DNA from 2 places in the Salinibacter sp. 10B genome. Region 1 is predicted to be linked to the other one. Evidence: riboswitches for the same ligand, from Rfam matches in the RefSeq annotation. Region 1 holds a riboswitch; the other holds the start of a gene.
The links. A riboswitch is a leader RNA that binds a small molecule or an ion and turns the genes downstream of it on or off. The one in region 1 is predicted to bind thiamine pyrophosphate.
Positions count from the first base shown of each region.

Region 2: it holds a riboswitch for thiamine pyrophosphate, as region 1 does, so the genes downstream of both, tenA (thiaminase II) here and BSZ35_RS08740 (TonB-dependent receptor) in region 1, are expected to answer to the same signal.

Region 1 is NZ_MQWC01000004.1:2,075,690-2,091,906, reverse strand. It holds gene BSZ35_RS08755 (nucleotidyltransferase domain-containing protein) at 1-639, shown strand, start outside; gene BSZ35_RS08750 (hypothetical protein) at 847-2,121, shown strand; gene BSZ35_RS08745 (DUF429 domain-containing protein) at 2,390-3,133, shown strand; TPP riboswitch at 3,318-3,423, shown strand; gene BSZ35_RS08740 (TonB-dependent receptor) at 3,539-6,118, shown strand; gene BSZ35_RS08735 (hypothetical protein) at 6,129-6,614, opposite strand; gene BSZ35_RS08730 (AAA family ATPase) at 6,914-8,458, shown strand; gene BSZ35_RS08725 (GNAT family N-acetyltransferase) at 8,561-9,055, shown strand; gene BSZ35_RS08720 (glycosyltransferase family 2 protein) at 9,348-10,109, shown strand; gene BSZ35_RS08715 (branched-chain amino acid transaminase) at 10,188-11,123, shown strand; gene secA (preprotein translocase subunit SecA) at 11,733-15,209, shown strand; gene recN (DNA repair protein RecN) at 15,362-16,217, shown strand, end outside.
Region 2 is NZ_MQWC01000004.1:3,134,427-3,150,643, forward strand. It holds gene BSZ35_RS12785 (betaine/proline/choline family ABC transporter ATP-binding protein) at 1-693, opposite strand, end outside; gene BSZ35_RS12790 (high-potential iron-sulfur protein) at 1,204-1,608, shown strand; gene BSZ35_RS19280 (hypothetical protein) at 1,675-1,875, shown strand; gene BSZ35_RS12795 (cytochrome c oxidase subunit II) at 1,995-2,528, shown strand; gene BSZ35_RS12800 (b(o/a)3-type cytochrome-c oxidase subunit 1) at 2,625-4,295, shown strand; gene BSZ35_RS12805 (hypothetical protein) at 4,503-5,090, shown strand; gene tenA (thiaminase II) at 5,290-6,009, opposite strand; TPP riboswitch at 6,085-6,188, opposite strand; gene BSZ35_RS12815 (wax ester/triacylglycerol synthase family O-acyltransferase) at 6,387-7,763, opposite strand; gene BSZ35_RS12820 (cation-translocating P-type ATPase) at 8,375-10,771, opposite strand; gene BSZ35_RS12825 (response regulator transcription factor) at 11,140-11,790, shown strand; gene BSZ35_RS12830 (lytic transglycosylase domain-containing protein) at 11,901-13,526, opposite strand; gene BSZ35_RS12835 (acyl-CoA carboxylase subunit beta) at 13,929-15,515, opposite strand; gene BSZ35_RS12840 (fasciclin domain-containing protein) at 15,851-16,217, shown strand, end outside.

The DNA.
Region 1 (16,217 bases):
CATCCGCGAGAGTGGTACCTGTCCATCGATTTGGAGCAGCGCGACGATACGATTGACCCTCCCATCGCGGACGCGATCGATGTGCACGGGTGGGATCTGCGCAAAGCACTCGGCCTCTTCCAGTCTGCCAATCCCACACTGCTGGATTGGCTGCAGTCGCCCATCGTGTACCACCAAGACGAGGCAGTGATGGCCCGATGGCGGGCGCTGCTGCCGGAGTACTACACGGCTCGAAGGGTTGGGCACGCGTACCGAGGCATGGCCCGGAGTGTGGCGGAGCAGAATCTTGCCGAGGAGCCGATTTCCCACAAGGCGTATCTCTACGTTCTTCGTGCTCTGCTGGCCGTGCGATGGACCGAACACAGATCAGATCCTGTACCGGTAGAATTCGGTCGGCTCCTACACGCGACAGTGGACCGGAGTGACGTTCGGGAGGCGATCGAGACGCTCATTGATCAGAAACAGACGGAGCACGAGCTTGGCGCCGGTCCGCGCCGTCCGGTGTTGCATACGTTTGTCGAGGCAGAGCTGGAGCGGCAGACCAACGTAGAGTGGCCCGGTTCGTCGCTTCGGCCCGGCGTGGAGCCGCTCAACAATTTCTTCCGATTCGTGGTCGGGAACGACGTTTCACTGCCCTGAGGGATGCGCCTCGGAGAGGTGTCCGTCCGATGGAAGCGGGCTGCTTGTCCGATCTCTCGGATGCACAGTGTCCGGGTTTAGGAGGAAACCCCGTGCTAAGAGGGCGAGGGCGCCGCCGATATCCTCTTCCTGATCAGGCACTTCTGGGGGCCGGTTTCCGGGACCGGTCGCTGTTCGTTTCTTATTCCATCGATTGTGGACGTCACTATGTATAAGCGACCAAGTACATTCGGACTGCTTTTCCTATTCGTCATTCTTTTCGCTGCGATAGGATGTGACACAGTCGCTACGCAGGAGGAAGGCGAGGATCAACACCCCGGGGACATTTCGAGCGAGGAGCTTGCGAGCCGAGTACAGGACGCCTTCGGAGCGCAGGTTGCCGAGCTACAGGTTCGGAAGATCAGCGTTGGCGAGGTAGTACAGGAGCTTGAGTCTGGAGAAACGACGCTTCCGCTCGTCACCCCGGAGAACGAGGTGGTCGAGACGACCTTCCGGAGTCGGCCGGCCGATCTTCGTCCCGACAGCGTCGAGACCGGCATTTTGCGGGAGGGACCCGAGACCTACGAGACGGTCCGTCTGCCTCCCGAACAGAGCTACCTCCTCGGGGGGCAGGACAATGCGCGCCGGTTGGGGGGCGTCACCATTCTCGATGACGAGCAGACGATGCTCCGCGGGGTTCTGCGCCACTCCGATTTTGGGCTCAGCTACATCCAGTCGGTCAACCACGTGCTCCAGACCGACGATTACCCCAATTTCCACGTAGTCTACAATATCGAACATACCAGGGATTTTGAGATCGGGGACGGAGACGTTTACGACTCAGCGGATACGAACGGCGACCGACAGGGACGCGCGAAGTTGAACGTCGATGCGTCGGCCAGTGTGGTGTTGGACGGAGATGTCAACTTCCACGACGCGGATCCGAACACTGTGTGGCGTCGTCAGGAGAGCCTGTTCCTGGCCGCGCAGATTACCGATGGGCTCATCGAACCGATCTCTAGCGACACGTGGCGTCTGGATCTGAGCATTGCCGGACAGGAGGTCTGGGTGTCCGGCGGGCCGTCCACCACCAGTCACGGTACGCTGATTAACCAGCTGGAGGATCCGAATTACTTCCTGATTCACTCCCTTTCGGAGAAGCAAATGCACCTGTTTCTGGTTGGGTACGACGTGAACGGCCTTGCCGGCCGGGCCGGAGGGATCGGGTCGCCGAGCGGAGGATGGGGCGGAGGCAGTGGGGACAATCACCTCTTCAGCGAGGTGCTTTCCTCCCGGAGTCTGCACATCAATCGACTGATCCTCACCCACGAGGTCGGTCACCTGATTGGCGGGCACCACGGACACTCGATTACGAGCGGATGCTCGGGGTCGATGTGCGGACGCTCGATCATGAACCACACGATCACAAACGCTCAGGAGTACTTCTACAGCGATGCCAACGACGAGGAGATCAGCGACGTGATCGATGCGGTTCTGCCGTAGCGATTCTGTGGAGCGACCCTACCGGCCGGCGGTTTGAAGCTGATTCAAGACGTCCAGTCGGTATGCCCGTCCCGAGAAGGGGGACGGGCATTTTCTTTTGGGGCCGGAGATTGGTGTCGTCGTTTCCTTTTTGAAGAAAAAGGAGGACGGGCGTTGAGGGGACGTTGCTCGGAGAGAGGGGGGCGTACGGAACGCACTGCGGATCGGAAGCGGTCTCTCCGGGTTCAGAGCAACGGGTTCGACCGGAATAGAGACGCAGATCAATGCGATGACCGACGAGGCTTCCTCAGCAGAGTGGGTGGCCGGGGCTGATGGGTTTCGAGACGGTTGGGCCATTGTGCTTTGGCAACCCACGACCGGGACGATACGGCGACGCACGGTGGACGCCGTGGAGGCGCTGCTCGATCTGCCGGAGGCGCCAGCGGTGACGGGCATCGACATGGTGATTGGGTGCCCGGAGCAGGCCGAGCCGGGCGGACGGGCCTGCGACCAGGCTGCGCGCAAGCTGTTGGGGCATCCGCGCGGGGCGAGTGTTTTTTCGGCCCCCGCGTACGACACTCTTCAGGCTGATACCTACGAGGAGGCTCTCCGTCGCAATCGCGCCAGCGGACCGGACGCGCCCGGTCTTTCGAAGCAGGCCTTCCACCTGCTGCCGAAGCTGCGGGCCCTGGCTGCACGGATGACTCCTCAGCGCCAGCAGCGCGTCCGCGAGGTACATCCCGAGCTCTCTTTCTATGCTATGAATGGGGACGCGCCGGTTGAGGCGAAAAAGAAGAGCCGGGAGGGGCGCGATGAGCGCGTGCGCTTGTTGCAGAAAAATGGGATTCCGGACGTTGAGGAGGCCGTCGCAGCGGTCGCAGAAGGAGCGCTCGGGGCAGACGATGTGATCGATGCCCATGCCGCCTGCTGGACGGCCCGGCGGATTCGTGAGGGCACAGCCGAGCGGTGCCCACCGGAGACCGAACCGGCCCCAGAAAGTGCACAGGGATTGCGCATGGAAATCTGGCGGTGAGCCCGCATCAGGGATGGTTGGCTTATACCGGCGACCATGTTTTGCACCGAATGGTTGTGCTCAAAAGGAACTCGCCGTATTAGTGCGTCCATCTGAATCTGTAATTCATCCATAGCTGAGCCAATAGCGTCCTCCGGGCGCAGAAACACGCGGTGCCGCCTCCGGTATCCGAATTGACATTTGAAATGACTGCTGGGGGCGTCCCGGCGCGCTGCTGCGTCGGGGCTGAGACCGTACCCTTCGAACCTGACCCGGTTCATACCGGCGTAGGGAAGAAGCAGGCGATGGCTGGTCCGTGGCGGGCCAGTTCGGTTGTCGCCGCCCCCATCCGTGTCGATGGTGGCGGCGTTTGTATTGTCCCCCATCGGCGCGCCGCTTGCTCGTTCACATCTGCTTGGCGCGACGATGATCTTGCTTCGTTCTCTCCAGTCGTTCGTTTTTGTCCTTTTGTTTAGTGTTGCTGCGCTCCTTCCGGCGCACGGCCAGTCTACCCAATCGGCGGCCGTTATCGGACGCGTGGTTGAGTCTGATCCGTCTCAACCTTTACCCGGAGCAAACGTGGTCCTGCGCAATCCGGCCACCGGGCAGCGTCGCTACGGGACCTCCACGGATTCAACCGGTCGGTTTATCCTGCGCGGCGTGGCTCCGGGCCGCTACCGGCTTGCGGTGAGCTTCGTGGGCTACGAGCGCCACACCGAACGCCTCATCCTTGCTGCCGGCGAGACGAGGCGCGACACGATTGCGCTCCATCCCCGCTCGCTGGCCCAGGACGAGGTCGTCATTTCCACGCGACGGGCGCAGCAACGGGTCGCCCCCGTTACCGTCAGCAACCTCACGACCGACGAGGTGGACCGACGCCTCGGGGTTCAGGATCTCCCGGCACTGCTGGAAGAGATGCCGTCGACCACCTCCTATTCCGAAAACGGCAATGGGATCGGGTATTCGACCCTCTCCATCCGCGGCTTCGACCAACGCCGAATTGCGGTGTCGATCAACGGCGTGCCGCAGAACGACCCAGAGGACTTCAACGTGTTCTGGGTGAACCTCTACGGCATGGAATCTTCGATCGAGGACGTGCAGGTGCAGCGTGGGGCGGGGGCGTCGCTGTACGGCTCCGTAGGCATCGGCGGGGCCATCAACATCGTCACCGATCCGTTCGAGCCGGAGCCGTACCTTCGCGTTCGCACGGGGGCCGGGTCGTTCGACACGCAGCGCTACTCGGTGACGGCCAACAGCGGCCTGCTCGGCGATCGCTATGTTCTCAACGCTCGCGTCAGCCGCGTCGTGTCGGACGGCTACCGCCGCAATGCGTGGACCGAGTTCAATCGCTTCTTCGGCGGAATTGCGCGCTACGGTGAGCGGTCCACCCTCAAAATCCAGGCCTTTGGGGGATTGCAGATGGACGGATTGGCGTTTAGTGGCATTCCAAAGTCGGCCAACGACAACGAGACGGCGCGCCGGCAGAATCCGAGTGCTGCCGCCAACGACCAAGAGCGCTTTCGACCGCCCCAGGTCCACCTCAATCATGAGTGGCGCGTGTCGCCGGACTGGTCGCTTGACCAGACGGCCTTCTGGATTCGGGGCGTCGGCTACTTCGACTACGGTGCCAATTACCGATCCGCCGATTATCTGCGTCTTCCGGACGACGTCACCCTTGACGGCCGACGGCTGAGCGACGCTGAGCGTGCTGCTCCCCTTTTTGCCTTCGGTCTCACGCCCGACGACGTGGTTGTGCGGGGCACGCTCGACCAGCACCAGTGGGGCTGGATTCCGACGCTGGTGTATGAGAGCGGGACGACGAAGACGACGGTGGGCGTCGAGGCGCGTCTGCATCGATCCCTGCGATGGGGGCGTATTCAGCGGGCCGGGTCCATGATTCCGGATGCAGTGGTGGGGCCGGAAGCCGATCATCGGCTCTGGCAGTACCGGGGCGAAAAGATCATTACGTCTGCTTTTGGTGCCCACCTCTTCCGGCCTGTGGATCGGCTGGCCGTGCAGGCCGATCTGCAACTCACCTGGCGCCGCTACCGCTTCTACGACGAAAAGACGTTCGATCGCAAGAACCTGCAGGCGCACAACTTCACGGTGCCTTATTTCTTTGCGAACCCGCGCCTGGGCGTTACACTCTTTCCGGATCAGCCGTTCAGCACCTACGCGAGCATTGCTTTTGCCAGTCGAGAACCTCGCCGTACCCAGCTCTATGACGGAGGCGAAGGACCGGCGGGGGCGACGCCGCAGTTTGAGCGGGGGATGGACGGTTCATTCGACTACGACCGGCCCCTCATCGAGCCGGAGCATCTGGTAGACGTGGAGGTCGGCGGCTCTCTGAATCGACGTCGTTACCGCCTCTCGGCCAACGGCTTTTGGATGGAATTCTGGAATGAGATTGTCCCGAGCGGTGGGGTTACGCAGTTCGGGGTGCCCCGGACTGGCAATGCCGATCGGAGCCGACACGCGGGCCTAGAACTGGAGGGCAGCGTGCAACTGGTGCCCGGATGGACCCTTTCGGGCAATGCGATGATTGCCCGTACCCGGTTCATCGACTTCACCGAGTACCGGACGCTGGGGGACACGACCGTCGCCCTCGAACGTGACGGCAACCCGATTGCATCTTCGCCTGAACAACTGGCCAATTTGCGCACGTCGTACACGTGGCAGGGGCTCACCGCGTCGCTCAACGTGCGGGTCGTGGGCCGTCAGTACGTCGACAACTCCGGCGGGGACGCCGCGACCGTTGACGGTGGCGATCTGGTCGTTAAGGAGACCGACGCTCGCACGATCGATCCGTACGCCTTGCTTGGCGCCTCGCTCACCTACGAGGCCCCCGCACACACGCCGTTCGAGGGCCTTCAGCTTCAGCTCAACGCCGACAACCTGCTCGACGCCCATGTGTTGCAGCACGGCGTCCGGGGCGCGAGCGGCCCGCGCTTCTACCCGGCCGCCACGCGCAGCATGTTCGTAGAGTTGAGGTATCGGTTTCCGTAATGTTGGGGGGTTAGAAGTAGTACCGGAGGCCGAGCCCGCCGCCGAGATCCCCGTCCGTCTCCGGAGCGAGGTTGAATCGGGGTGTGGCTTGCAGGTACAGTTCGAAGTGTTCGGCCAGCACCATCTGGACTCCAATGGTGCCGCTGATCCCGAATACGGCCTCTCCGTCCTGAGGACCGGCTTCGAAAACACCAACGTACGCACCCGGGCCAATGAACCACTCCAGGGGTTGCTCGACGTTCTCGGCGGGGAGGGGCTTCTCAAAGAGCGCGTGGCCGTTCAGGAAAAAGAAGTCACTGACACTGCTCCACGCCGCCAGAAAATCATAGGACGGCGCCCCGGCATTGTGGACCTTCAGCGTCACGCCGGAGGGTTCGCCTACCTGACCACCGAGGCCCACGGCCCCGGAGGTGCGCTGGGCGTGGACGGAAGACACAGCGGCGCTGAGCACAAAGGCCAGTGCGGCTAGGGACAGAACGCGAGAGACGTAGGTCATGAGCAGAGCGAAATGGATGACAGGGCTAGACGACAGTTGGTTTCCAGTTGAAACCTGCCCGCCTGAATGCGAGGTAAGGGCGACAGATCCAATTGAACACAATATTTCCGTAACGAGGGGAGACCCGGGGCCACCCTGTCAGGCACGATGCGGGAGTGAGGCAAACGCACTTCGCCGAAGGTGTAATTCTTCCGGTGCAATGGACCGAAGAGGGGAACAGCCATTTGGGGCCTGCGTGCCAGTTCGCGCCTCGCCAATCCGGCATCCCTCCTGGTCTTTTGTACGTACCCCGCTTCCCTATGTCTGCCCCGACTGATCTTTCGACCCTCGGCGAGTTGAAGGCCTCCGGCTACCAGGTTCGCTCCGTGAAGGACGAGATGCGGGCGAATTTGATTGCAAAGCTGCGTGCCGACGAGAACATCTTTCCCGGCATTCTGGGCTACGACCAGACGGTGATTCCGCAGATCCAGAATGCCATTCTGGCCAAGCACGATCTCATTCTGCTCGGCCTCCGTGGGCAGGCCAAGACGCGCCTCATCCGGATGCTACCAGACCTGCTGGACGACTACATCCCGGTGCTTGCGGACACCCCGCTGAACGAGAATCCGTTCGAGCCGGTGACGAAGCAGGGGCGCGAGGTCGTGGACGAGCACGGTGATGAGACGCCGATCGAGTGGCTGCCGCGCGAGGCCCGCTACGGCGAAAAGCTGGCGACGCCCGACACCACGATCGCGGACCTCATCGGCGACATCGACCCCATCAAGGCCGCCAACAAGCGCCTCACCTACGCCGATGAGGAGGTCATCCACTTCGGCATTATCCCGCGCACGAATCGCGGCATCTTCGCGATTAACGAGCTGCCGGACCTCCAGCCCCGCATTCAGGTGGGCCTGTTCAACATCATGGAGGAGCAGGACATTCAGATCCGCGGATTCAACGTGCGATTTCCGCTCGACGTGATGATGGTCTTCTCGGCCAACCCGGAGGACTACACGAGTCGCGGCAACCTGGTGACGCCGCTCAAGGACCGGATCGACAGCCAGATCATCACCCACTACCCGAAGACGCTGGATACGGGGATGGCGATTACCGAGCAGGAGGCCTGGATCGACCGAGCGTCCGACGACGGCGAGGCCGCCATTGACGTGCACGTGCCCCACTTCTTCCGCGAGATCATCGAGCAGATTGCGTTCGAGGCCCGCGAGAGCGAGTACATTGACCAGACGTCGGGCGTCTCGGTGCGTGTGACGCGGGCGGCGATGGAGGCGCTGCTCTCGGCTGCCGAGCGCCGCGCGCTGCTGAACGGGGAGGAGGAAACGACGGTTCGCATCAGCGACCTCATGCATGTGGCACCGGCCATTACCGGTAAGGTCGAACTCGTCTACGAGGGGGAGCAGGAGGGGGCGCAAAACGTGGCGCTTTCGCTCATCGGGCAGGCCATCCGCGCCATCTACACCCGCTACTTCCCCGACCCGGATGACAAGGAGAAGGGCCGCCCGGCCTACCAGGACGTGCTGGACTGGTTTGCCGACGGCCACTCGGTGGACCTGGAGCAGGACATGAGCGACGACACCTACGCCGAGACCCTGACGCAGATCGACGGGCTGTATGATCTCGTCGAACAGCACGCGACGCCCGATTCGGACGCCGAGCGGCTCGTGACAATGGAGTTCGTCCTGGAGGCGCTCCACCAGAACTCACTCATCGGGAAGGAGATTGGCGACGGCGTACAGTCCTACGACGACATCATGGGCTCGATGCTGTCCTCGCTCGGCGACGGTGGCATGCCGGACGAGGGCTTCGATGACGACGACGATGACGACCCGCTGAGCCGATATCGATAGCGCGTTCCACGTTTCGTGGTTCAACGTCCTGCGTTTAACGGTTCCGACCGAACGCAGCTGCTATGACCGAGGCTGGCCCTTCCACTCACCCGTAGCACAACGATGGCTGTAGCAACGATCCGAAAGGCCACCCCCGACGATGCCGAGACGCTGCAAGATCTCATCCTGGAGCTGGCCGCCTACGAGCGACTGATGGACGAGGCTGAGCCCAGCGTGCATCTCCTGCGCGAGCATTTGTCGGAGGAAGCGCTCACAGGATGTGAGGCGCTGATTGCGGAGACGGACAGCGGCACGGCGGTGGGATTTGCGCTCTTCTTCCACAACTATTCCACGTTCCTCACCAACGCGGGACTCTACGTGGAGGACCTCTTCGTAAAGTCGACGTACCGGGGCGAGGGCATTGGCTTTGCGCTGTTGCAGCGATGTGCGGAGATTGCGGAGGCACGCGGGTGCCGCCGGATGGAGTGGGCGGTGCTGGACTGGAATGAAGACGCGATCGACTTCTACGAGGAGGTGGGCGCTGAGCCGATGGACGACTGGACGACGATGCGCATGAACGAGGAGGCGATTGAAGAGATGGCTGCGGCGGAGGCGTAGTGACCGGGAGATGGCTTCTTAGGCCGGTTCCCGGTCGGCCGACCGCGGACAACCGATTGTCCTGTATACTGATTTTCCCGGCCAAGGCCCTCTGCCTTGCAGTGTTTCTTTAATAACGATGCGGCGGTCTGCCGTCAGTGAACAATCGTCTGGTTGGTCCTGGAAGACCGGGGGTTTTTCTCGATCCCTCACGAGGAACGCTCAATGCAAATCGCACTTTCCGTAACGTCCATTGGGGCTTGCGTCCCATAGAGCGGACTCCTCGTCTTTTTCTCGTTCGGCCGATCGTCCCGTGACTACCCTTGTCATTATTCCTGCTTTCAACGAAGCGCGTGCCATCGGCCAGGTGATTGGCGACATTCCCGATGACGTTGCAGACGAGGTGGTGGTCGTCAACAATGCCTCCACCGACGAGACGGAGGATAACGCCCGGGCCGCCGGGGCCACTGTCCTCACTGAAGAACGGCAGGGATACGGTTACGCCTGCCTGCGCGGGATCGAGTATGCGAAGGCCCGGCAACCGGACATTGTCGTCTTCCTCGACGGCGACTACAGCGATCATCCGGAGGAGATGACGCGACTCGTCGAGCCGATTGTGAACGACGACGCTGATTTCGTGGTGGGGTCCCGCATTCGGGGCGAGACGGAACCGGGGGCCCTGCTGCCGCAGGCCCAGATTGGCAACCGGCTGGCGTGTACACTCATGCGATGGGTCTGGGGGGCGGAGTACACCGACCTCGGCCCGTTTCGGGCCATCCGCTTCCGCGACCTGCGGGCGCTGGACATGCAGGACAAAACCTTCGGGTGGACCATTGAGATGCAGATCAAGGCCGTAGAGGCGGGGCTGCGCACGGAGGAGGTTCCTGTCTCCTACCGGCGGCGGGTGGGCGTTTCGAAAATCACCGGCACCATTCAGGGCACCGTGAAGGCCTCGGCCAAGATTCTGTGGACCATCGGGCGGATGGCGTTCACGCGGCGCCGTCGCATCCCAACGTTGAGGGCACGGGTCGAGCAGGGCCGAAACGACCTCCACACCGGCCCAAGGTTCAGGTGAACCTTTCCCTTTGGGCCTCGTTTTGCTCCTGGTTCTTCGCCGCTCGATTCCCCCGATCATCCCTCAGCTCATTTTATCATGAAGCCCGACATCTGGTTCAACGGAGAGTTCGTTTCCCATGAGGACGCGCAGGTGCACGTCCTGTCGCACGTCATTCACTACGGTTCGTCCGTGTTTGAAGGCATCCGTTGCTACGAAACGGAGCGCGGCCCGGCCGTTTTTCGACTGGAGGAGCACATGCAACGCCTCCTCGATTCGGCAAAGGTGTACCGCATGGAGATTCCGTATACGCTCGATGAGTTGAATACAGCGGTTGTCGAGACGATTGAGCACAGCGGCCTCCCTGCGTGTTATATCCGGCCGGTGGTGTTTCGGGGCGAAGGCCCAATGGGCGTCAACCCGCTCGACAACACGGTCGACACAGCTATTGCCGTCTGGGAGTGGGGACAGTATCTCGGCGAAGAAGCCCTGGAGAAGGGGGTGGACGTGGAGGTAGCCAGCTGGAATCGGATGGCGCCCAACACCTTCCCGGCCATGGCGAAGGCCGGCGGCAATTATCTGAATGCCTCCCTCGTGAAGATGAACGCCGTGAAGAACGGCAAGATGGAAGGCATTATGCTCACCACTGACGGATACGTTGCTGAAGGCAGTGGGGAGAACCTCTTTCTCGTGAAGGACGAGACGCTCTACACTGCCCCGTCCAGCTCTACCATTCTTCCGGGCATCACGCGAGACTCCGTCATTGCACTGGCAGAGGCGCGTGGGTACTCCATCGAGGAGAAACGGATTGCCCGCGAGGAGCTCTACCTGGCCGACGAGCTCTTCTTTACGGGCACGGCGGCAGAGGTGACGCCCATTCGCACAGTGGACGATTACGAAATTGGTCGGGGCAAGCGCGGCCCGGTCACGAAGGAATTGCAGGATGCCTTCTTCGACGTGGTGCAGGGCGGGGAAGACCCGCACGACTGGCTCACGTTCGTTGACGTGCCGGAAGAGGCGGGGGTGACGACGTAACGGACGCACGGCCGGGAGGTCATCGTCGGCTGTGTTTCGTCTGCCGGGGCCTCCCTGTGGCCGCGTCGTCGGGACCGTTGGGGTGGGGGGCGGCCTGCGATTTTTTGGCTAGGCGATTATGGCCACAACCAGTAGCAGGACCAGGCCGATGAGAAACAGCGTTCCTCGTTGGAGGGCAGTGGGGAGAATGTAGTAAACGGATGGGAAGGGGCTCGGCACGGCGCGTAAGCGTCTCAGAAGGAGGGGGGATCGGGCGGTCTAGGGAGGAAGAGTAGGGGGGCGAATGCGAGGAGAGATAGAAGGTTTGGATTGTCCGCGGGGCGGATCTTGGCCGTTCGGGACCCGGATCCTGGGGAGGCGTTCCCCATTTGTTTGGCGCAGGAGGAAGAGGCAAATCCCGAGGACACCAGGGGCAGACCTCATGTTTTACAGACGAACGCCCTGTGCAAACGAGTGGGACCGGGAACGCAACCTCAGAGCCTGCGTGCCAACCCCTCATGCGGTAGACGGCCATTTCTGCCGGGCCGTCGGAGGCGTCCGATGTTCTCTTCTTAGGATTGCCTCGTATCGCGACTTCGTCGTCCTTCGTACGTACGACACCAGCGTTCCATGTTTGAGTGGCTAAAAAACCTGTTCGGCGACCAGAACAAGCGCGAGCTTGAGAAGCTTTGGCCCGTCGTGGAGGAGATCAACGAGCACTACGACGAGCTTCAGGATTTGACCGACGATGAGCTTCGGGCCAAGACCGACGAGTTCAGGGCGGAGATTCAAGAGGCCGTGGCCGACATTGAGGCACGGCAGGAAGAGATCGAGAAGCGCCTGCGCCGCGCGCCTGCCCCTCAGGCTCCCGTTGGGGGCGACGGGCAGATGGCCGATGCCGACGTAGAGCCCCTCCCCCTTGCGGAACGCGACGCGCTTTACGACGAGTACGACGAGTTGGAGGAGGAATGGCAGGACACCGTGGAAGACATTCTCTGGGACCTGCTACCGGAGGCCTTCGCCGTCATCAAGGAAACGTGCCGGCGCATGCTGGGCGAGACGTGGCGGGCCGGGGGCTCCCAGGTGGAGTGGGAGATGGTGCCCTACGATGTACAGTTGCTTGGGGCCGTGGTGCTTCACCAGGGGCGCATCGCCGAGATGAAGACCGGTGAGGGCAAGACGCTGGCCGCCGTGATGCCGCTTTACCTCAACGCCCTTGCAGGCCGGGGGTGCCATCTCGTGACGGTAAACGAGTACCTGGCAAAGCGGGACACGGAATGGATGGGGCCCATTTATCGCTTTCACGGTCTCACCGTTGACTGCGTGAACCGCTACGATCCGCACACGCAGGGACGCAAGGAGGCCTACGAGGCCGACATCACGTACGGTACCAACAACGAGTTTGGGTTCGACTATCTGCGGGATAACTCGTTCGTCGTGCGTCCCGAGCAGCTCATGCAACGGGATCATCACTTCGCGATTATCGACGAGATCGACTCGGTCTTGATCGATGAAGCGCGCACGCCCCTCATCATCAGCGGGCCGGTGCCCGATCAGGAAAACGATCAGTACCGTGCGCTCCGGGATCCGGTGGAGAAGCTGGTGAATGCGCAGCGCAAGCTGGTGCGCTCGCTCGTAAAGGAGGCGAAGGAGCACATCGAAAAGAAGGAGGAGGCCGAAGAGGCGGGCAACTCGCGAGAAGCCCAGCGTCACGAAGACGAGGCCGGGCTGGCCCTTCTTCGGGCCTCGCGCGGCTACCCGAAGAATCGACAGCTGCAAAAGCTTCTCAATGAGCCCGGCATGGAGCGTCTGCGGCAGCAGACGGAGAACTTCTACCTCCAGGAAAACGCCAAGCGTATGCCGGAGGTGGACGAAGAGCTCTACTTCTCGGTCGATGAGAAGAAGCAGTCCATCGAGATGACGGAGAAGGGGCAAGAGTACATTGCCAAGGTGATGGGCGAGACCGCAGAGATGTTCGTGCTCCCCGTTGTGGGCGACCAGGTGGCCGGGCTCGAAGAAGAGCACCAGGAGAAAATTAAGCAGCTTGAACAGGATCTGCAGGAGCGCGACGACCTCTCGAAGGAGGAGCGTGAAGAGAAGTATATCAGCGACAAGCGGGAACTGGAGAAGGAGCTTCAGGAAGAGAAGCGGGAGGTGTACAACGCGTACTCGGAGCGGGCCGAGCGCGTGCACGCCATTGAGCAACTCCTAAAGGCCTTTACCCTCTACGAGCGCGATACGGAGTACATCGTGGAGGAGGGCAAGGTCCAGATTGTGGACGAGCACACGGGCCGTGTGATGGAAGGCCGCCGCTATTCGGAAGGGCTCCACGAAGCGCTGGAGGCGAAGGAGGAGGTCGAGATTCAAAACGCGACGCAGACCTACGCGACGATCACCCTCCAGAACTACTTCCGCATGTACGATAAGCTCTCCGGAATGACGGGGACGGCGGAGACGGAGGCGGAGGAGTTCGGTGAGATCTACGACCTCGACGTGGTGGTCGTGCCCACCCACGAGCCGGTTCGGCGAGAGGACAAGGACGACCTCGTGTTCCAGACGAAGCGGGAGAAGTTCAACGCCGTCATCGAGAAGGTCAAGGAATACAACGATCGCGGCCAGCCGGTGCTCGTGGGATCGGCGTCCGTCGAGGTGTCCGAGACGATCAGTCGGATGCTGCAGCGAGAGGGCATTCGCCACAACGTGCTCAACGCCAAGCAGGATCGTGCCAAGAAGGAGGCCGACATCATTGCGGAGGCCGGGCAGAAGGGCGCCGTGACGATCGCGACGAACATGGCCGGGCGTGGAACCGACATCAAGATTAGCGACGAGGTGCGCGAGCTCGGCGGGCTGGCCATTCTCGGGTCGGAGCGGCACGAGAGCCGCCGCATTGACCTCCAGCTTCGGGGCCGGGCCGGCCGACAGGGCGACCCGGGCGAGAGCCAGTTCTACGTCAGTCTCGAAGACGAGCTGATGCGTCTCTTCGGGTCCGATCGCGTGGCGAAGGTGATGGACAGCATGGGCATCGAGGAGGGCGAGGTGATTACGCACCCGTGGATCAACAAAAGCATCAAGCGGGCGCAGTCGAAGGTGGAGCAGAACAACTTCGCCATCCGGAAGCGCCAGCTGGAGTACGACGACGTGCTCAATTCGCAGCGCGAAGTGATCTACAAGCGGCGCCGCGAAGCCCTCACCGGCGAGCGCTTCCACGGACAGGTGCTCAACATGCTGCACGAGTTTATCGAAGCGGTGGTGGAGCGCCACTACGGGCAGGGCAACCTGGCGGGGCTGCAGGAGGATCTGCTCCGCTATCTTGCCTTTGAGCCGGAGATGGACCGCGAGGAATTTGTTCAGCTCGGAGAGGAGGGCGTGGTCGAGCACGTCTACGACCTGGCCACCGACTACTACACGCAGAAGCGTGAGTCGATTGCCCAGCCGTTCTACCAGACGCTCAGCGATCTCAAGCGCGAGCGGGGCGACGACATGATCGAGCGTGTGTTCGTCGACTTCACCGACGGGCAGGATCTGATTCGGGCGGTGGCCGACGTGGATGAGGCCCTCGAAACGAATGGGCAGGAGATCAACGAGGCGCTGGAGCGGACGGCCATGCTCCAGACCATTGATGAGAAGTGGACCGAGCACCTGCGCGAGCTCGACGAGCTGAAGGAGGGCATCGGCCTGCGCTCGTTTGGGCGAAAGGACCCGGTGGTCGAGTACAAAATGGAGGCGTTCGACCTTTTTGCCGACATGATGGCCGACATCGGCCGCGAAGTGGTCTCTACCGTCTTCCGCGCGGGGCCGGTCGTGGACGACGAGGTGCAGACCGAGGGCGAAGGGCCGAAGGGGCGACTCGATGCCCGAAGTGCTCAGACGCAGCACGACAGTGCCCAGCCGGACTACTCGATCAACGCCCAGGGCGGCGAAGGGCAGCAGCAAGGGGCCGCCGAGCGCGATCCGACCACGGAGCATCAGGAGCCGGTTACCGTCGCCGACGAGCCGGGCCGCAACGAGTACGTGACGGTCCGCAACAACGCCAACGGCGAGACGACGGAGATGAAATGGAAGTACGCTAAGAAGAAGATCAAGCAGGGCTGGACGCTCGTTTCCTGATGGAAGGACACTGCTTACCAACAGGCGGGATGCCCTAATCTCTCGTAGACTCTTCTAATGTGGAATTGGGAGTGTGGATTGTGGAGTGGACCCCGGATGAGTGAAGGCCACTCCTCATTCCCCATTCCACATTCCAAACTCCACACTCGCCGATGTTGCAGTCGCTCTACGTCCGGGATTATGCCCTGATCGAGGAGCTGGAGATGGAGTTCGGGAGTGGGCTGAACATCATCACGGGCGCGACGGGGGCGGGGAAGTCGATCCTGATCGGGGCGATGAGCATGATCCTGGGTGAGCGTGCCAACACCGATGTGGTGCGCGGCGACGCCTCAAAGGCCGTGGTGGAGGGCATCTTCGACGATGCCGACACGGAGCGCATCCGGGCGGTCCTGGAGGAAAACGCAATCGAGACCGATCCGCTTCCCCGAGTCATTCTGCGGCGGAAGATCACCGAGCGCGGCAGCCGCGGCTTCGTAAACGACACGCCGGCCACGCTCGATGTGATGCGGGCCGTGGCGGCCGAGCTTATCGACCTGCACGGCCAGCATGAACACCAGAGCCTCTTACGGACGGAGACCCATCTCCGCCTGCTAGATAGCTTCGGGGGCCTCGGGAGTCTTGTGGAGCATTACCAGCATAAGCGTGCGCGCGTGGCGGATCTCGTAGAGGAGCGCGAGGCGCTGGCCGACCGTGAGCGTGAGCTGCAGCAGCAGAAGGAGCTTTATGAGTTTCAGATCGAGGAGATTGACGAGGTAGACCCGGAGCCGGGCGAGGAGGAAGAGCTGAAGGCCGAGCGGCGCGTGCTCGAAAACGCCGAGCAGCTCTACGCTTCCACGCAGGGCCTCTACGAGATGCTGTTCGAAGACGAGAACGCCGTTCACGACCAGCTCGTTCTGGCCCGTAATGACTTGCAGGACCTTGCCCGCATCGACGATGCGTTTGAGGAGCACGTCGACGAGATCGAGAGTGCACAGATCATCGTCAATGAACTCGCCAACTTCCTGCAAG
Region 2 (16,217 bases), 1.1 Mb from region 1:
CAGCGCCTCGTCCAGGTCGTGCGTGATGAAGAGAATCGTGGCGGCCGGATCCCACATGTCCTGTAGGTCCAGAAGCTCGTTTTGCATCTCCTCTCGAATGAGGGGGTCGAGCGCACTGAAGGCCTCGTCCATCAGCAGAATTTCGGGGTCGTTCACGAGGGCCCGTGCCAGTCCCACACGCTGTTGCATCCCTCCACTCAACTCCCCGGGATTGCTGTCCTCGTAGCCTTCCAGTCCTACCAGTTCGAGGGTGCGTCGGGCCTTGGCCTGTCGTTTTTCCTTGTCGGCTCCGCTCACTTCCAGCCCGTACTCGACATTGCCGAGCACGGTGCGGTGCGGGAACAGCCCAAAGTTTTGGAACACCATCGACATCTTCGTGCGCCGAATTTGCCGCAGCTGCTCCTGATCGTAGGCCGTCACGTCTTCTCCGTGGACGCGAACCGTGCCGAAGGTGGGCTCAACCAGCCGATTGACGCACCGGAGAAGTGTGGATTTTCCACTTCCCGATAGGCCCATCACGACGAAGATTTCCTGCTCCTGTACGTCGAAGTTGGCATCGTTCACCGCGATGACGGAATCCGTCTCCTCCTTCACCTCTGCCTTCGAAAGTCCTTCGTCCTGAGCAAGCGTGCGGGCCCGTTCGGGGTCGCCGCCAAAAATTTTCCAGAGTCCCTCCACCTCAATAACCGCCATAACATTGTATTCCTTGAATGAGAATCGAACATTAAGCGGAAAATAAGATCCGCCCTTCAGCTATATGGGGGGCGAACATCCCTCCATTCCGATCTCGACGAATGCACGGGGTCAGACCGTACGATGGAGTGCAGGATTGCCCCCCTAAGACTGCCTCCTTGCTTGATTCATGCGTCGGTTCTCTTTCGAGTCCAGACCCAATGTTTCTATTAACCCCCCAGGAGAAACATGTTTAGAAATACGAGCCCTATTGGCCCAATTCCTCTCACTTTCATGTAACCTGTTAGGAAAAGTAACCTGCCTGAGAACAGATGCCCTCTAATCGGGCACGTCGTCTTTCTCTTGTGGGGCTTTTCAGGCCGGGCGTTTGCGTGGGAGGAGCACCCACACCCCCTCCCGCCAATTCCCTACGAAAGGAGGACATTTTCGCTTTAACACGTGCCTTCCGTTTCCTATATTCTCAGATGCGTGAGTAATCACGAGCTCTCCCATGAACCACACGACTGACTTATGAACTCCAAAGACAACGACCGCGTCACACGGCGCCGCTTCCTCCAGTCCATTGGCATTGCCGGCGTGGTGGGGGCCGGTGGGTCCCTCCTGACGGCCTGTGGCGGGTCCGACGATTCGGGGGGGGATGGGGGCGACGGAGGCAGCAGTGCATCCGGCGGAGAAACGACGGCCTCGGCCGACTGCTCCGACCTCTCCAGCCTGTCCGACGCGCAGAAGAAGCAGCGGAAACAGATGGTGAGTTCGTTGCAATACGTCGAAGAAACGCCCGAAGACAAAAAGAACTGCGCGAACTGCCAGCTCTACATCAAGAGCGAGTACGGAGAGGGGTGTGGCGGATGCCAGCTGTTCCCGGGTCCTGTGGCGGCGAATGGGTACTGCAACTCCTGGGCGCCTGCCAGTTAATGCCCACGTTGGGCCGGACGCAGGGCCGGCCCCATCGTGTTCTGTCTCACTATAGCCCACTGATTCATGTCCGCCGACGCTTCTGCCTCTGAAGCCGCCGATGCATCCATGGAGGGCGATGAGATCGTCAAAGAAATCTCGCTGGAGGAGTTTGATCCAGTGGGGACTTTGGCCGTGACGGGAGGCTACTTCCTTTTGCTTCTTGTCCTCTACGCGCTGCTGTACTTCGTTGAGTTTGCCGGCCGCAGTCCTTCGATTATTGAGTAGCGCCGTTCGAGTCGATCACGGTTCGTCCGGTCGAACATGTCGTTTGTCCAGGAGGGTATGTTGGACGAAAGCCGGCGCTCGGTCTCTGTTCTATTTCCCCACGATGATCCGCTGACGATATGCACATACACCGATTCGAAAAACTCTGGATCGGCCTTTCGCTCTTCCTCATCGCGTGCTTCATCGGCATCGTGATGTTCGGCTTCACCGTTCTGGACCTGAAAGTTCCAGGGTCCAGTCAGACGGGTGAGCAGGTCAATCCCATGACGGTCCTTTCGGAGGGGCCGTTCTCTACTCCTGGCGTGCGTAAGGTGGAGGAGGATCACTACGAGGTGTACATGGTGGCGCAGAAATTTCTCTTTCGCCCGGGGTCGGGGCAGCCGCTGGTGCTTCCGGCTGATACCCGGGTCACCTTCCACGTGACGAGTCCGGACGTCATCCACGGCTTCGAGGTGGTGGGCACCAACATCAATTCCATGGCGATTCCCGGCCAAATTGCGACCTTTGGAACGATTTTTCCGGAGCCGGGCACCTATGGCGTCATCTGTCATGAGTACTGTGGTGCTGCTCATCACACGATGCAGGGACAGATTAAGGTCGTCCCCAAGTCGGAGTACGATGAAAGCAATCTCGTGACCGCCAGTGCGCAATAGCGCATTGCGCGCAATCCGTCTTCCCCGCTTCGCTGGTTGGCGCTGGCGATTGATTTCGATTTTCTACGATCACCCGATTCGGACCCGGCATCCTCTATGACGTTTGTTGACCGCTACCCCGACGCGACCCGCATCGTCAAGGCCTCCTTCATCGTCGCCTTCACCGCGCTCGGCATTGGGGGCTTCTTTGGGCTCGTACAGGCCCTGCATCGCACCGGGACCTTCCGCGGCATCGTGTCGTCGGTGCAGTACTACGATGTGCTCACGGGCCACGGCGTCCTGCTTGCCCTCGTCTTCACCACCTTCTTCATCGTGGGGCTCTATCAATGGGGCATTTCCCGGAGCCTTGAGCGGGAGCCTGAGAACATGACGTTTACCTGGACCTGGTTCTGGGTGATGACGGTGGGTACGGTGCTCACGGCGACGGCCATTCTCGGTGGTCTCGTGCCCGGCAGTGGCATGAGTGCGGCGGTGCTCTACACGTTCTATCCCCCGCTTCAGGCTCATCCGCTCTTTTACATCGGAGCGGCCCTCCTGGTGGTTGGGTCGTGGCTGACCGGGGTTGACTGGTTTATTTCGTTCCGCCGCTGGCGCGAAGAGCATCCGGACGATTCCATTCCCCTGCAGACCTACATGGTTCTCTTTACGTGGCTCATGTGGTACATCTGCTCGATTGGGGTGGCGCTCGAAGTGGTGGTGCTCCTCATCCCGTGGTCGCTCGGGTTTGTGACCAACATTGACCCGCTGCTGCCACGGACCCTGTTCTGGTACTTCGGCCACGCGGTGGTGTACTTCTGGCTACTCCCGGCCTACTTTGTCTGGTACTCCATCCTGCCGAAACTGTCGGGCGGACGGCTCTTCAGCGATTCGCTCACGCGCATTGTGTTCGTCTTCTTCCTGCTTCTGTCCACCCCGATCGGGTTCCACCACCAGTACGCCGATCCGGGCATTAGCCTCGGCTACAAGATGTGGGCGGTCATTTCGACGCTCCTGATTCTCCTGCCGAGCCTCATGACAGCCTTCACCGTCATCTCTAGCATGGAGCACGGGGCGCGCCAGCGGGGCGGCTCCGGGTACTTTGCGTGGATGGGGGCGCTTCCCTGGAACCGGCCGGCGTTTGCGGGTTGTGCCCTGGCCGGCATCATGTTCGCCGCGGGAGGGTTCAGCGGCATGATCAATGCGTCGCTCAACATTGACATGCTCGTCCACAACACGGCCTGGATCCCGGGCCACTTCCATCTCACGGTGGGCACGGCCTCGGCGCTCACGTTTATGGCCATAACGTACTGGATCCTGCCGCAGCTCACGGGGCGAACCCTCAAGTTTAAAAAGCTAGCGCTCGCCCAGCCCTACACCTGGTTCGTCGGGATGACGCTCATGTCGAATGCCCTCCACCGTGCGGGGCTCGCTGGTATTCCGCGCCGGACGGCCGAGCCGGAGTATCGGAGCGTGACGTACGATCCTCCCTTTGGCACGGTAAGCGAGATGCAGTGGCAAACGGCCCTCGGCGGAACCATCCTGTTTATCTCGTTGGTCTTCTTCCTCGTGGTTGTCATTGCCAGTTGGCGTGGGGGACAAGAGGGCCCGATTGATGATACGATTCCGGAGCCCTTGAGCGGCGCAGAACACACGCCGAAGATTCTGGACAACATGAAGCTGTGGATTGCGATTGCGATTGTGCTCGTTCTTCTCGCCTACTCGCTGCCGTTGGCCGATATGGTGATGGATGGACTCTTCTCACCGGGGGCACCGCCCACGCCGGTGTAACGGATGGGGCGTATTGCGTAATGCGTTGAAGGGGGGACCCGAAACAGGAGAGCGGAGTCTTTTCAAAGATGGAGACTCCAGTGTGACTCGTTTCTCCTGGACCAATTCCGAGAGTGGACTGCATTCTCGGCGAGGGTCCCCCAGTACGCAATCCGTCGGGCGGACAGCTTCAGTACAAAATGATTTTCCACCAACGGCTTCCCTCTCTTGGGCACCGTCAACCCTTCTTCGAAACCGGATTCCTCATCGGACGCACCAACTGGGTCCTCCTCTTCGAATGAGTCGGACATCTACGAGAAGTGGCTGGTGCGCATTCTATTGACGCTGGCCTTTGGGCTGGCCTTTGGGATTGAGGGGATGACGCTGCTCCGCTCGTATCTGTTCTACGGCGACGAGGCGAAAACGTCGACTGAGACGCAGCGGCCCGTGCTGGAGGAGGGCGGCAGGCTTGTACCGTCGCTGGCACCGGATATTCGGGTGTGGCGTCTCCGCGTCCGTGCCACCGATGAGGCGTGGACCTTCATGCTCACGGCCCGGCCCGACACGGCGCTGGAGCGACGCACGACGCTCACATTCGACCGCCTCACGGCGACCAACGGAGCGGAGCGCACCACGGCCCCGAGCTACACGTGGGCGCCGTCCGACACGACCTCGTTCACGGCGTCCTGGACCCTCCCGGTCGGGCAGCGCCCCGATGCCCTCACGATCACGGCGACGGCGACGAGTGCCCCCGACTCCACTGTGTCAGCAACCCGCACGATGGATGTGGGACACGTGCCCGTGCGGATGCAGTGACGCTCCCTTCCCGGATCGCACGAGCTTCGTTCGAGGGCAAAACGAAATCTGTCTTCCGTAGCGTCCCCAAACAGGACGTGATGCGTGAATCGTGAGTCGTGACGTCCGGGGTTGTCTTCACGTATCACGCCTCACGCTTCACGGATCAGCCATCATCGGCGCCCCAACTCGTCATTCGCTACTCGCAATTCGCCACTGCCTAGACTGGCCATTCCTGCTGCGTCCAGGCCTGATTCCAGAACATCCACTCGTACCGAACGCTGGTGGTAAAGGCCGTGCGGGCGCCTTCGCGGGCAGACTCATCCGCCGCCTCCGCAAAGCGCTGTAGCCGCGCCAGGAGGTTGTCCATGTATTCGTGAAAGTCCGGATCGCGGTACATCTCCAACCACTCCGCATACGGATGATCGTCGGGCACGGCCCCCATTTCCCGCTCCAGCCGTTGGCCTAACTCGATGTAGAGCCACGGACACGGCGTGAGGGCGGCCACCGCCTCCACGAGCGTGCCCCGCTGCGCCCGCTCCAGCATGTGATTCTGGTAGGCGCGATTGTTCGGTGTCAGCGTGAGGTCGCGAATGTCGTCAGGCCCATACCCCAGCTCTTCTCCATATCCTTCATGGAGTTCGCCCTCTACGACAACAGCGAGGCGGGCGGCGTCGATGAACCAGAGCTTATCGTCCGGGTCCGGACAGCGGGTAGAGACGAGGGACGCGGCATCGGCAAAGGCCTCCAGGTAGCGCGCGTCCTGCATCTGGTAGAATTTAAATCGCTCCGGGTCGAGCGAGCCGTCGGCCAGGGCGTGCACGAACGGGTGATCGACAGCTTCGTCCCAGGCCTTGCGGACGTGCTCCAGGCACGACTGGGCAAACGGCGGGACGGTGTACGGGCGAGTGTCGATGGGGGCAGCAAGCGTTTCAGGCATGGCGTCGTAGTAGAATGGCTTCGCAAAACGGATGCGATGTGAAAAGGCGAAGCCAGAGATGATACGCACGCCTGGTGGCCCCAGGTCTTGCTTTCCTTCGCCGGTGTGAACCGGATCAGGTTCGAAGGGACTCTCTCAGCCCGGTCGCCGTACGGCGCCGCACACCCCTAGCTTCGTTTTCAAACGTACTGACAGCGTGGGTCAGGATCAAGGTGGAGCAATCGTGCCAGAGCGATTGCGTCTTGATATTGGCGTCTGAATTTGATGGCTGACAGACCGGGCGGGTTCTCGCCCACTCGTCCCAGGTACAGCCGAATAACAGAAGGGCAAAGATGATTTTATCACATACACGCCTCTGAGGATTGGAGCCCCACGCATCAGGCTGGCACGGGCACCACGCGTTTCTGCAAAGCCGTGACCTCTTCCTCAATGGCCCTCGCGATGATCGAAGGCTCCGCCACCACCCCGCCATCCGTCATCACGCCCACCGTGAGGCCTCCGTCGTAGCTGAGAATGCTGATACCGAGGCCAAGGTGCACGGGATGGGGCACCCAGAACACGAGACCTTCGAGTGTTCGTCCGGCGAAGGCGTGCCGGTGCGTTGGCCCGGTGACATTGGTGAGGACCGCCGTGGCCTTGCTTGCAAACAGGTCGGCGGCAGCGTCCTCGATCCACGCCGGGAGCTGGCCAAACAGGCCCAGAATACCCAGAAAAACGTGTGCTTCCGGCGAGTGCTTGATGGCATCCATCCCGCTTTTGGCTGCCCGAAGCCGGGCCGCGGGATCGGTCTCATTCACGGGGAGGGGGAGAAAGGTGAGGCCGAAGGCATTGCCGAGCTCCAGGGCCCGTCCCTCGGGGCGCAGGTCGACGGGCACAATCGCTCGGAGAGACGGGAGGGCCTCCGTTGTGTCGTGGTCGAGCAGGTAGTGGCGCAGAGCGCCCGCCACGGCGGCCACCAGCACGTCGTTGACGGTGGCGTCGGCCCCGCGTCCGATTGCTTTTACGTCGGCCAAGGGAAAGGGCTTGGTGTGGGCCAAGCGTCGGGTTCCGTTCAGCGCTCCATGGAGCGGCGTCGGCGGGTCGGCCGGCTCAAGCACCGATCCCGCGGCGATGCCGACGCCCTCGACCACCGTTGGCAGATGCTGGAGGGTGTCGACGGGATGGCAAAATCGTTCGATGCCCACTCGGAGTCCGGTCCAAAGCCCACGCCTTGTACGGTCGAAGAGAGAGGTGGCCCTCGGCAGGCTGGGTTGTGCGGGAGTGGACGGAATGGAGGCCGAGGCGTCGACCGGATCCAGCAGGTGCCGGGCAAGCGCGACCGATCCGGTGCCGTCGGCCATGCAGTGGTGAAATCGAATCACGAGAGCACTGGTCTCGCCCCGATCAATGACGTAAGCCTGCCACAGCGGGCGATCCGGCGGAAGCGGCCTCGAGGCAAGATCCCCGACGAGGTCAAGGAGGTCCGACTCGTCCCCCGAGCCGGGTCCTCTCAGTGCCTGTACGTGGGGGGCGATGTCGAAGTGCGGGTCCGTTTCCCAGTAGGGTAGCGACCAAAGAAGGCCTCGCTCCACGACCCGGGACCGGAAGCGATCAACGTCGAGCAGGCGCTCGGCAAACACCAAGCGTGCCGTTTCGAGGTCGACCGGAGCATCGAGATACAAGAGGCCGGTAATGACGGCCGGATTATTGGGCCAGTCCATGCGATACCAGGCCGCATCGACGGGGGAGAGAGGGCGACGGGACGGAGCAGCCACGACCGGAAAAGGGATTCGGTGCAAAAGAACAACATCCCCAATCTACGCCAGTCGACGACGGCACGTCCCATCCAACTTGACAATGACAGAGGGGGAAGGTGGCGAAATGCGCCGTAAGCGCCTTTTCCTGGCCGAGCCAGGACAATCCAATCGTACGCAATAGGTGGTTAAGGGGCGAGGAGATGCCTCGTGAACAGACCGACGGAGTGCGATCTCAAAAGCGACCCTCGTTGATTGCCGTACCGAGATCGAGTCCGGGACGCAGAACAACCGAACGCGGGCTGTCGGGGAGGGCGAGTGCAGAGAGCCTCTCCTCCAGAAACGTCAAGACGCAGTCGCCCTGACAATCGTATAGGAAAGCCCTAGTTGGAGCAGGACGGTTCCATGTTTGTGACGCTATTGATTGTACATTTCGTCAGTGTGCGTGAGCGCTTGTCGTCGAACCGTAATGTCGTAACCGACATCAGGCTTCGGAGACAGAGTACGATTCGACACTCGACGTCCTCAGCTTGACGGAGCAATAGACCCTTTATACAGACACTGCTCTCCCTTCTCGTATACTGGGAATCATCCTGACAATGAGGCACGCGCAGATGGGAGCGTACGACGACTCATCCATCTAACCGTCGTGCCGAATTCCCCACCACCAACAGACTGCTCGACGCCATGGCGAGGGCGGCGGCCAGCGGATTGAGCCAGCCGAGAATGGCCAGCGGAATGGCAATGGCGTTGTAGCCGAATGCCCAACCCAGATTCTGACGGATGCGTCGACGGGTGGTGCGGGCCAGGTTCAAAAGGTCCGGAAGACGCGTAAGGTCGTCGTCCAACAGCACGACATCGGCAGAGTCGGCGGCGAGGGCCGTGGGACCGAAGGCCACTCCGAGGTCCGCGTCGGCGAGGGCCGGGGCGTCGTTACTGCCGTCGCCCACCATGGCTACTCCGTTGTGATCTGTGCGCCATGTGCGGAGGAGGGCGCGCTTGGCTTCGGGCCGCACTTCGGCAAACACCTCATCGATACGAGAGTCGGCGCGGAGGGGGGCTACGGCGGCCTTATGGTCGCCCGTACACACAGCAACGCGGACAGATTCGCCGAGCTGGTCGAGGACGGCGTCGGCTTCGTCGCGGAGCGAGTCGCCTACCACAAAGAGGCCTTGTGCTTCATCTTCGTCTCCCCCCACCACCACGGGCACCCGCGCGTTCTCGATCGCAGCCTTCGCCTTCGCGGATAGCGAAGCCGAGATCGTTCCGCCCCGTGTCCGGTACGCCTCCGGGTGGCCTACAAAGACGCGATCCCCGTTGATCGTCGCCCCGATGCCGCGCGGATGGGTCTTCACGTCGCGTACCTCGGCGTCGGTGCTCCTTCCCGAACCAGCGACCGCCCGGCCGACGGGATGTGACGACCACTGTTCAATGGCGCGGGCCTGTGCGAGCGTCTCGGGGTCGCCCGTCGCGTCGACGACCTGCATTTGGCCCGTGGTGAGCGTTCCGGTCTTGTCGAAGACCACCAGGTCGAGGTCGGCAGCCTGCTCGAAGGCACCGGGGTGCTTGATGACGATGCGGCGCCGGAGGCCGGCCTGCGTGCCGGCGGCCACGGCCAATGGCGTCGCGAGGCCGAGCGCGCAGGGGCACGATACGATGAGAACCGTCAGGCCACTGAGCAGCGCGTACGGAAGCGTAGCTCCCATCGTGAGTTGAATGCCAACGGCCCCAACGCCAAGTACCAACACAAGCGGGACAAAGATGGAGGCCAGCCGGTCGGCCACCTGCTGCACACCCGGCGTAGAGGCCTGGATCTCCCACATCAGGCGTACGAGTCGGTCGAGTGTGCTTTGCGCCTCCTCTCCCACCCGCACGTCGAGCACGTTCGTTTGTACTACGCTTCCGCCGATCACGTCGTCGCCCGGGGTCTTGGAGACGGGGCGGGCCTCCCCCGTCAGGAGCGATTCGTCAACCGTCGCTCGTCCCTCGGCAACCGTACCGTCGATCGGGACGCGTTCACCCTGGCGTACTCGTACCACGTCGCCGGAGCAGAGGGCGCTAAGGGCAACAGACTCGGTAGTGCCATCGGCCCCGACGCGCTGAGCAGCGTCTACCTGCTCGCGGGTGAGTTCGGACAACAGCCCGACGGCTCGCGCTTTTACCCGGTCCGCGAACCAGCGACCGAGGGTGACGACGAAGATGATAACGACGGCTACGTCGAAGTAGACCTCCATTTCTCCCAACAGCAGGGCACCGGTGCTGTAGAGGTAGGCACTGCCCGCTGCGATCACGATCAACAAATCCATGTTGGGCTTCAGGACACGGAGGCTGACCCCGGCACTGCGGATCAACGGCCAGCCGGTAATGCCGAGGACCACCGTGGTCGCGAGCCATACGTTGCCGAGCGCGTAGCGGGCAAACTCCCCTTCCAGAGGGACGAGGCCATTCCCTCCGACGTATACCGGGTACAGAAACACGATGTACCACACCATCACCATCATGGTGAAGAAGCCACCGAAAATGAGCCGGACGGCGGTGCTGGAGTCATCGTCCGCCTCCGATCGGTCTCGGGCAGCGGTATATCCACTCCGGGTGAGATGGGAGGCCAGAGCGTCCCCCGACTGCTGGTCCTCGTCGTAATGAAGACGCATCATCTCGGAGGCATAGCTGGCCTCTGCCCGGTAGACCCCGTCCGCCTGCTCGGCCACTGCTTCGAGAAAGGCCTCGCACGCCGTGCAGTGCATGCCCTGTACGTGCAAGAACGTTTCGGCCGCGTCGTCGGGGACGGGGGAAGCGGCACCGGAGCCGTCCAAGCGCTCACGGACCGCCGCTTTGTCCTCGTCATCGAGGGTGTCGAGCGTGCGGTAGACGTCCCGGCAGCCCGGACAGCAGAAGGTGCCGTTGACGTCCGTGCCGGTCACGGGGGGATCCGGGGTCGGCAGATCGCAGAGCGTGCACCGCTCAGAAGACGCGTCGGCTGGATCAGAGGCGCTCGTCGTGGGGGACGGAGAGGTCGGGGCTGTACTCATCGAGACGGGAGGAAAACATAGGACGATTCTCAGAACGGCAAACGCAGCACTTCCCGATGGTGTCCGCCGTTGATCTGCGATCGTATGTGGGGAGGGGCCCGACAGGATTGTGCCCTGTGGGGGATTCGGAACTATGCGAGGTCCGCTGCGGACACGGTCACTTGCACCAACGGTGCAGCCCCACCCCCTCCATACTGATACGGGGTTCCCGGGGCGATCCCGCATAGATTGGGGCACTCCTCTCTCGGTGTGCAACAGATCCCTTCAAAATGATGACACCATCAACCCGTCGTTCGTTACCCGATACGAGCAGATCTCCTCTCCCCAGGACCGCTCGTTCCGATCCGTCCCGGATCACGTCTGTGTACATGGTGGATGACCATCCGGTCATCTGCCAGGCGGTGGCCGATGCGCTACACCATACGATCGGAGTCGACCTTCTCGGGTATGCAACCGGGTTTCGGGAAGGACTCTCTGAGATTCAACAACAGCCCCCCGATGTCGCCATCGTGGACATCTCGCTTCCGGATGGGCACGGTCTCGATCTGGTACGGACCATCAACAGACAGAATCCGGACGTCGGGATTCTCATCTTTTCGATGTACGATGAGAAAATATACGCGGAGCGGGCCCTGCGAACAGGGGCGTCCGGCTATCTGATGAAAACCGAACCCGTAGAGTGGATCGTGGAGGCGATTCGCTGTATCGAACGCGGAGAAACGTTTCTCAGCGACCGAATGACCAATCGCATCGTCCGCCGGATGAGACAGAATGGATCAGCAGAGGCTCGATTTTCCGTTGACGAACTGACGGATCGAGAGCGAGAGGTTTTCCGCATGATCGGTCGAGGATACAGCGTCGAGAAGGTTCAAGACGAACTAGGCCTTAGCCGCAAGACAGTGGAGACTCATCGGCGCCGAGCACGAGAAAAACTAGGGCTTGACAGCATCTCGGCCCTTCTGCAGTATGCTATGCAGTGGATGTACTGTGAGAGCAAGGGCCTGAACGGGGAGCGGTAGTCGGAGACGGAATGGGCATCAGGACACGGTCTTGTCGGTACATGGGGCGAGATCCATGTTTCAAACGAAGGCGCTGGGGGGAGAGTCTCAGCGTCCCGACTGAGCCTGCACTACGGGGTGGGGGGAGGCGACTCGGAGGCGGCCGCCGTTAGACTCGTCTCCAGCGACTCGCCGGTGCCGATGGAGCGGATGGTGCGGCGGCCGTAGCGTACGCGAATTGGGGTGGCGTCTGCGCTTTCGGCAATGCGGGTATTTCCTGCGTACTCCGTTTCCGGAATTGTGAGGGGCTGTCCTACGTGCATGGAAATCGGATAGCCATTGGTGTTGGCCTCCACGAGACGGTCGCGCTCCACGTGGTACCGCTCGGCGACCTGTCCCATCGTTTCCCCGGATTGCAGAATATGCTTCAGCGAGGGAGCTCGTTCTTCGGCTGGGAGGGCGGCGTAGTTCTTGGCAAATGTGTGGTACGTGCCGTAGGGCAGGCGCACATAGTACGGCTCTTCCGAGGGCGGGAGACGGTTGCTCCGCAGCTCCGGATTTAATACCTGAACCTTTGTTTTCTTTACTTCCGCCAGGGTGGCCACCTGCTCGATGGTGAGAGCGGCCTCCACGGGCACGTAGTCGAAGGCATAGCGCGGACCGGCCTCCACGCGCTTGAGGTCAAAGTCCGTGGGATTCGAGAGAATGACGGCCGTGGCGGTAAAGAGGGGGACGTAGTTGCGCGTCTCCTCCGGCAGCTTCTGGTAGATGTCCCAGAATGAGGGCGTCTCCCCCGTGCGCTGTCGGTACTTGTAGACGTGATACTGCACCACGCCCGGATCGCAGTTGTACCCCGCCAGGGCCAATTGCCAGTCTCCGAAGCGAGCATACAAGTCTTTCAAATGGCGCGCCGCGGCTCGCGTCGATTTTTCCGGATCGAGGCGTTCATCCACCCAGGGGTCGACCGATAGGCCGTAACGACGGCCCGTTCGGGCCACGAATTGCCAGATGCCAGCGGCCTGAGCCCGGCTTTGGGCGTGGGGGTTGAGCCCACTCTCAGCAATTGCGAGATACTTCAGTTCGTCCGGCACGCCCTCTTCTGCAAGGATCTGCTCGATCATAGGGAAGTAGGTGGAGGCCCGCCGCAGCCACGGATACAGGTACTGCTGCTTGTGGTCCAGCAGAAAAGCCATGCTCTCCTTAACAGGACGATTCAGGGTGAGAGGGATTGGCAGATCCTGCTCGCGCAGATCGGAGGGCAGTTCGTCCACGAGCGAGGCCGGCGCATCGTCGTTGAGGGTTGCAAAGAGGCCGCCGCGCATCGTGTGAATGTCCCCTTCGGGAAGTCGGAGCGTGTCGGGGATGCCATAGCGCTTCTCGTATTCCGAGGTGAGGGCATGAAAGACCCGGCGGAAGCGTGGGCGATCCGCGAGACTGCGATGATTGAGGAGCGTTCCCAACTCGTCGATGGCCGTGTGTAAAATTCCCTCGACCCGTTTGGCGTCGTGGGCGGCTTGCGCCTGCATGAGGTCGGCCTGGAGGCGATAGAGTCGCTCGATGCGACGCAAGGCGTCGGCCTCGGACAGGGTGTCCTGTGAGGCTGGGGGATTGGCGTGAGCGATCGGGCCCGTGCGGGCGAGGGAGTGCGTCCAGGAGGTCTCGGACGTGGGGGCCGATGGATGTACCGAGTGGTGCCAGAGTGCGGCGAGAACCACCCCACCGATGGCAACGACAAGGAGAAACGTACGCTTCTGCATGGCACCTCCCGCTCCGTGCGGAGCATCGGTGACGGAATTGCGACGCGGGGTCCAAAAGAGATGACTCCCCTATTTCGAAGTGGAATGAAACGTCGGCGTCCCTTTCATTCCGTATGCGCCGCGAAGATTCGACGCAGGTCACAGTAGACCCTTCAGGCACAACGCGTGAATCTGTGACCGGGTTGTAAATCTACCAATTCATGACGCATAAACCGATCCAGCGATCCGTGGACGGTCCGTTTCGGAAGAGAGGTTTCTCAAATCTTGGGATTCTGGTTCCCTCTGCGTGTTGATTTGAAGAGAGACTGTTTTGGCTCTCTCCCCATCCTGTGACCGCAAAACAGTTTCTAAGACGGTCGAGGCGATTGTCCGCTACCTCCGTGTGTCCGGAATCCGCGGCTGTTACAGGGGCATATTGCCGTGTTTTTTGGGCGGATTGTTAACGACCTTGTTCTCCAGCATATCGAAGCCACGGAGGAGACGCCTCCGAGTTTCGCTCGGCTTGATGACATCGTCCACGTAGCCGTATTCCGCCGCCACGTAGGGAGTCGCAAACGCCTCCCGGTACTGTTCAACAAACTCGTCTTTTGCGGCCTCCGGGTCGTCGGCCTCTTGAAGCTCATCACGGTAGATAATCTCGACGGCACTTTTGGGCCCCATTACGGCCACCTCGGCGGTGGGCCAGGCAAAGTTGAGGTCACCCCCGATGTGTTTTGAATTCATGACGTCGTAGGCCCCCCCGTATGCCTTGCGGGTGATGACGGTAATGCGGGGCACGGTGGCCTCGCAAAAGGCGTAGAGCAACTTGGCCCCTTCCTTGATGATGCCGTTCCACTCCTGGTCGGTGCCGGGCAGAAAGCCGGGCACGTCTTCGAAGACCAGTAGCGGAATGTTGAAGGCGTCGCAGAACCGAACAAACCGAGCGCCCTTCACGGAAGCGTCGATGTTGAGCGTGCCCGAGAGTACGGCGGGCTGGTTGGCCACGATGCCGATGGGGCGTCCGCCGAGCCGCGAAAAGCCGGTGATCAGATTCTCGCCGAAGTCGGGCTGGATCTCGAAGAAGTCGTCTTTGTCGACGATGTGCCGGATCACGTCGCGCATGTCGTAGGGCTTGTTCGGCTCCTCCGGCACCAGTGCGTCCAGTTCCTCTCCGTCGAGTGCGCTGGAGACCTCATCGCGCGACTGCCGGGGCGGGTCTTCCTCGCAATTCTGCGGGAGGTAGCTCATGAGGTCCCGAATGCGACGGAGGCAGTCCACGTCGTTCTTGCACGTCACGTGGCTCACGCCGCTCTTGGTCGCGTGGGTGCGTGCCCCGCCCAGCTCTCCTGCCGTCACGTCTTCCTGCGTCACCGTCTTCACCACGTGCGGCCCCGTCACGAACATGTAGCTGGTGTCCTCCACCATGAACGTGAAGTCGGTGATGGCCGGGCTGTAAACCGCGCCTCCGGCGCACGGCCCCATGATGGCGGAGATCTGCGGAATGACGCCGGACGCGTCGGTGTTGAGCTTGAAGATGTCGGCGTAGCCGCCGAGGCTCTTCACGCCCTCCTGGATGCGCGCACCGCCACTGTCGTTGAGGCCGATGAGGGGCGCCCCATTCTCCAGCGCCTTCTCCATCACGTTCACGATCTTGTCCGCGTGTGCCCGGCCGAGCGAGCCGCCGTAGACGGTAAAGTCCTGGCTGAAGACGTAGACGAGCCGCCCGTGGATGGTGCCGTAGCCCGTCACGACGCCGTCGCCGTACGGCCGGTTCTCGTCAAGGTCGAAGTTGGTCTCCTGGTGTCGAACGAACGTGCCCAGCTCTTCGAACGACCCGTCGTCGAGCAGAATGTCGAGGCGCTCGCGGGCGGTGAGCTTGTCCTTTTCGTGTTGCCGTTCGATGCGTGCGTCTCCGCCTCCCTTGGCGGCCTCTTCGCGGCGGTGCTGGAGATCCTCGTACAGCTCTCGGTGGGTCTGGGCATCAGTGGTGGAGGAGGTGGGGGCGCTCATAAGAGAAGAGGACGATCGTGAACGAGAGAAGACAGAAAGGAGGGTGAGGGATGAAAGTAAGAGCCACGGCATCCTTCCTCAACGAATCCCTGCTGAGCATGTCCGTCCCGCTCCCGCTTTTCTTGCGAAGAGGGCCATGCTCGGGGGGACTCCGATTGGAGGGACGGTGTGGTCCAAGCCGTTTTCCCGCGGTACTGTCCCGCCGATAGGCACCCAATACGGTATTACGCCCCCGTTGCACTTAGGAATGGGTACTGGAGAGGGGCTCCGTGTCGTCGCGACGCAAACAAAGCATCGTTAAGTACACAATCCTTTCTGAAAACCTCTTCACTCCCATGAGATCATACTCAAACACAGCCCTTCTCCCCCACCGGCGCCTATGGGCCGGGCTGCAGGTTCTCCTGCTTGCCTTCGCCCTCGTCATCGTAGGCTGCGACAGCAACGGGGACATGGATGACGATAACGGCGATGATTCCGAACCCGCAACGACCCTCACCGATGCGGTAACGGGCAGCGATAACCTTAGTACTCTTGCCACGGCGTTGCAGGCCACCGATCGGGCCAGCGTCCTGGACGACACGGCCGAAACCTTTACGGTGTTTGCGCCCTCCAACGCGGCCTTTGAGTCGTACGACGTTGACTTCCTAACAAGCAACGCGGATCTGCTCGGGTCTGTGTTGGACTATCACGTCGTGCAAGGGG